2 regions of the Erwinia sp. GW821-FHT03D09 genome follow, and region 2 is predicted to be linked to the other one. Evidence: predicted binding sites of a transcription regulator. Region 2 holds the regulator's gene; the other holds the start of a gene.
What was found. Region 2 encodes CRP, which controls carbon source genes, mostly activating them, when cyclic AMP is high. Its sites were predicted from a motif close to ATGTGANNNNNNTCACAT; they were not measured.
Positions count from the first base shown of each region.

Region 1 (2,405 bases), on a different contig from region 2:
GGGGCGGAAAGGAGGGCTGCGGCGTGCGCTCGGCAACCGCAACCGGCATCTGTTCAGCGGGAATATAGTCGGCTTTGGCCAGCCGCAGAGGGGCAGTCACCATGCATGTCCTTTTCAGTCATTTTGCCGCAGTGTACGCGGAGAGCAGCCAAACTCCCGTTTAAACAGCGTAGAAAAGTGATTACTGTCACCAAAACCGCAGTGGAAGGCAATATCCGTCACCCGCATTTCGCTGTGGCGCAGCAGATGGCGTGCCTCCAGCAGGCGCAGGCGGTTGAGGTAGCGCTGCGGCGTACTGCCGGTCTGCTGCTTCAGCTGGCGATGCAGCGTGCGCAGGGAAAGTGAAAAGCTGTCCGCCAGATTTTCCCAGTCAACCTCTTCACTGTAATGGTCGGCCAGCCAGTCGAGCAGCGCGCGCAGGCGGCCGTCCTGATCGTCGCCCTGTGCCGCGCTGCGGCCCTGATGCAGCAGCACCAGCAGCTGCATAAAGCGCATCTCCTGTTCCGCCTGCCCGACAATGCCCGCAGGTGAGGGCGAAGCGACCAGTCCCTCAATCAGCTGCCTTGCCTGCGCCAGCACCTTATTGCCGATACGCCAGTGCGACGGATAAACCCCGTCATGCTCGGCGGGCAGCAGGTGCTGAAACCCGGTGAGAAAACGGAACGATTCCGGCCCGCGATACAGCACGTTGGTCAGCGTGAGATTCTCCGTTTGCTCATACATATGGCGGTCATGATTACGCACGAAGCAGACGCAGCCGCTGCACAGCGGCTGCGACTGGCCGTTGAAAACGTGGATGCCGGCACCCTGTTCAACGATTACAATTTCGTGGAAGTCATCGTGATGATGTTCCGGGAACGCCCCCTGCGGCGCTCGGGGTTCGATAGCAACCGGGTTGTGCCCGGAAGGGAAGAAATCGGCGCTGTGTAACACGGTCATGATGGATTCCTCGTAACATGCCAGCAACAGAGTGTACGAAGCCGTGAGCGCTACCACCTTGAATTTTTGACAGTAAATTTCCGCCATGGCGCTTATTTTTAAAGAAATGACCGGAAACATTGAGAAATGCGGCAGGTATCACATCCCGCTCTGCAAACGGCCCGGGATGCGAAAATGTGAACTGCTTCACGTTCATCTTTGCCATCTTGCCAGCAGGGGAAATGCGCTGGCAGTAGCAAGAAGGTGGCAAAAAAACGCTGTTTTACACTGGTGGCATCGAATCATCAGGAAGTAAATCATATGACTGTTCGTCACCTTGTGGCCGTTGACCTCGGCGCATCCAGCGGTCGCGTTATGCTGGCTCGCCACGATCTGTACAGCGGAAACATTACCCTTGAAGAAGTGAGCCGCTGCGTTAACCAGCCGATCGCCGTCGATACTCATCAGTGCTGGGATCTGGATGCGCTGGAAGCGTTTATCGTTGCCGCACTGAAGAAGCTGGATCGTCAGGGGATTACGGTGGACAGCATCGGCATTGATACCTGGGGGGTGGACTATGTGCTGCTGGATGAGCAGGGAGAGCGGGTGGGGTTGCCGATTGCCTACCGCGACGATCGCACCCATGGCGTGATGGCCGAGGCGGTTCGTGAACTGGGCCGCGATACTATCTATCAGCGCACCGGCATCCAGTTTCTGCCGTTTAACACGCTTTATCAGCTGCGCGCGCTCTGCCGCGATAACCAGCCGGATCTGGCCCGCGTAAAACATGCGCTGTTGATCCCGGACTATCTGCACTTCCGCCTGACTGGCAAGCTGAACTGGGAGTATACCAATGCCACGACTACCCAGCTGCTGAACATCCGCAGCGGCGAATGGGACAGCGATTTACTGAACTGGACCGGTGCTAACCCGGCGTGGTTCGGCAGGCCGTCGCAGCCGGGGCGTGAAGTTGGCCGCTGGCGCAGCCCGTCAGGGCAGGCCATACCGGTGATTGCCGTGGCTACCCATGACACCGCCAGCGCGGTGCTGGCGGCTCCGCTGTCGGGCGCGGAATCGGCATACCTCAGTTCCGGTACCTGGTCACTGATGGGCTTTGAGAGCCTTGAACCGTTTACCTCAAAGGCGGCTCTGGCCGCCAATATCACCAACGAAGGCGGAGCAGAAGGCCGCTATCGGGTGCTGAAAAACATCATGGGTCTGTGGCTGCTGCAACGCGTTTGCGACGAGCTGGCAATTGACGACCTCTGTCAGCTGATTTCCGATGCTGAACGGCAGCCAGTTTGCCAGTGGCTGATTAATCCCAATGACGAACGCTTCCTCAATCCGGCCAGCATGGTGCGGGAGATTCAGGATGCCTGTGCCGAACAGGCGATGCTGGTGCCGGTGACGCCTGCCGAACTGTCGCGCTGTATTTTCGACAGTCTGGCGCTCTATTACCGGGAAGTCCTGCTGCAGCTGGAAAAGCT
Region 1 is NZ_JBWKUK010000001.1:271,634-274,038, reverse strand. It holds gene rhaR (HTH-type transcriptional activator RhaR) at 1-103, opposite strand, end outside; gene rhaS (HTH-type transcriptional activator RhaS) at 115-939, opposite strand; gene rhaB (rhamnulokinase) at 1,240-2,405, shown strand, end outside.
Region 1: a site for CRP is predicted at 1,114-1,131, ahead of rhaB (rhamnulokinase). Genes of this name have one in related genera too.

Region 2 (2,405 bases):
AACAGCAGGGGCAACTTTCAGTGGCCATGAGCGCATTACCTGGATTGATGCTACTCCCTGCCGTGCTGGAAAAGTTTCGGCTAATGTTTCCCTGCGCTAAGCTGACGGTAACCGACGGCACACTGCACAGTCTGCTTCCGGCACTCGTGGCCGGAGAAATGGATTTTGCTATTGTTCAGCTTCCTGCTCGCTTCACCGATGAACGGCTGGCCATTGAACCGCTGTTCAGCGTGTCGCTGTGCGTGGTAGCGTGTCAGACCCATCCGCAGCGGAGTTGCGAACGTCTGGAGCAACTTGCCGATGAGAAATGGGTGCTGATGGAAGATGAAGCGGGCAGCGGCTTGAGCCAGGAACTGGAGGCTTTTTTTCAGCGGTTATCTGGTCCTCTGCTTCATACGACTTCTCTGTTGTACGGCATGCAGCTGGCGCGAAAATCCGGTTACCTGATGATGATGCCCCGCCCACTGCTTAGCGAATTCAGCCACACGCTGCAGGCACTCAACCTGCCGCTGCAATCTGCCTGGCATTACAGCGTTGTGTGGTCCAGATACTCCCCGCTTACCCATCATTCGCGGCAACTGCTGGAGCTGGTCCTGGATATCTGCCGTAACGCTGGCGAAAACAGACATGAAACCGACATTAATCAGTGAGACGGGCGCGTCGCCGAGCAACGGCCTTCCGCCCCACTTTCCCGGCAATAAAAAGACTATGTAGTAATTTTGCACTATGCTGAAGCGAGACAACATGACACAACACAAGACAGCCAGGTCAAGCTGTGCTACAAACGGTGCTGTATTATTATTCTGGCATTGCAATGCATGGTGAAAACGGGACAACAGGATGAGTCAGACTCTTAATGGTATTGCCCGTTTGATTTTCCTATGGGAAGCGCCTGACAGGGAATTCCGTCCCTGTTTACCCAAAATATTTCAAAAAGCAGTTAACATTTCTGCAACCTGAGTGATAAAAGGGTATATTTAGGCTCGATTACAATAGAGGATAACAGCGAATGGTTCTCGGCAAACCGCAAACAGACCCAACCCTCGAATGGTTCCTGTCACATTGCCATATTCACAAATATCCATCCAAAAGCACTCTGATCCATCAGGGTGAAAAGGCAGAAACCCTCTACTACATCGTCAAAGGCGCAGTAGCGGTGCTGATCAAGGATGAAGAAGGTAAAGAAATGATTCTTTCCTACCTCAATCAGGGCGACTTTATTGGCGAACTGGGCCTTTTCGAAGAGGGCCAGGAGCGAAGCGCGTGGGTGCGCGCTAAGAGTGCCTGTGAAGTAGCTGAAATCTCCTACAAAAAATTCCGCCAGTTGATTCAGGTTAACCCTGACATTCTGATGCGTCTTTCTTCGCAGATGGCACGCCGTCTGCAGGTCACTTCTGAGAAAGTGGGTAACCTCGCCTTCCTTGATGTAACCGGTCGTATTGCACAAACCCTGCTTAATCTGGCCAAACAGCCGGATGCCATGACCCACCCGGATGGTATGCAGATCAAGATCACCCGCCAGGAGATTGGCCAGATCGTTGGCTGTTCTCGTGAAACCGTGGGGCGTATTTTGAAAATGCTGGAAGATCAAAACCTGATTTCCGCGCACGGTAAAACTATCGTGGTTTACGGTACGCGCTAAACGGTTGTGGATCTGTGGCGCGACAGCATTGTCGCGCCTTTTTTTCTGTGGTGTTGGGCATGTGGCGGAGAATCATCTATCACCCTGAAGTGAACTATGCACTGCGGCAAACGCTGGTGCTGTGTCTGCCAATAGCCGTTGGCTGGCTGCTGGGCGATCTTCGACAGGGTCTACTCTTTTCATTGGTTCCCGCCTGCTGTAACAACGCCGGTCTTGATACTCCCCATAAACGCTTTTTTAAACGCCTGATTATCGGCGGCAGCCTGTTTGCATTCTGTAGTTTTATGATCCTGTATGCCGGGGAACAGGGCGTACCGCTGCCGATCATCATGCTGGTGATGGCACTGATACTGGGCGTCACTGCGGAAATCAGTCCACTGCATGGCCGTCTGCTGCCCGCATCGCTCATTGCCGCTATTTTTACCCTCAGCCTGGCCGGAAGAATGCCCCTCTGGCAGCCGCCGCTGCTCTATATTCTCGGTACCATCTGGTACGGGCTGTTTAACTGGCTGTGGTTCCGCCTGTGGAAAGAGCAGCCGATGCGTGAAACGCTGAGCCTGCTGTATCGCGAGCTGGCCGACTACTGCGAGGCGAAATATACGCTGCTGACCCGGCTGACCGACCCGCAGACAGCCCTCCCGCCGCTGCTGGCGCGCCAGCAAAAAGCGGTGGATCTGATTAATACCTGCTATCAGCAGATGTATATGCTGTCCGCCAGCCAGGATAACCACTATCAGCGGCTGACGCGGGCCTTTCAGGTGGC
Region 2 is NZ_JBWKUK010000002.1:247,124-249,528, reverse strand. It holds gene AC07U6_RS02855 (LysR substrate-binding domain-containing protein) at 1-650, shown strand, start outside; gene crp (cAMP-activated global transcriptional regulator CRP) at 1,010-1,642, shown strand; gene AC07U6_RS02845 (YccS/YhfK family putative transporter) at 1,702-2,405, shown strand, end outside.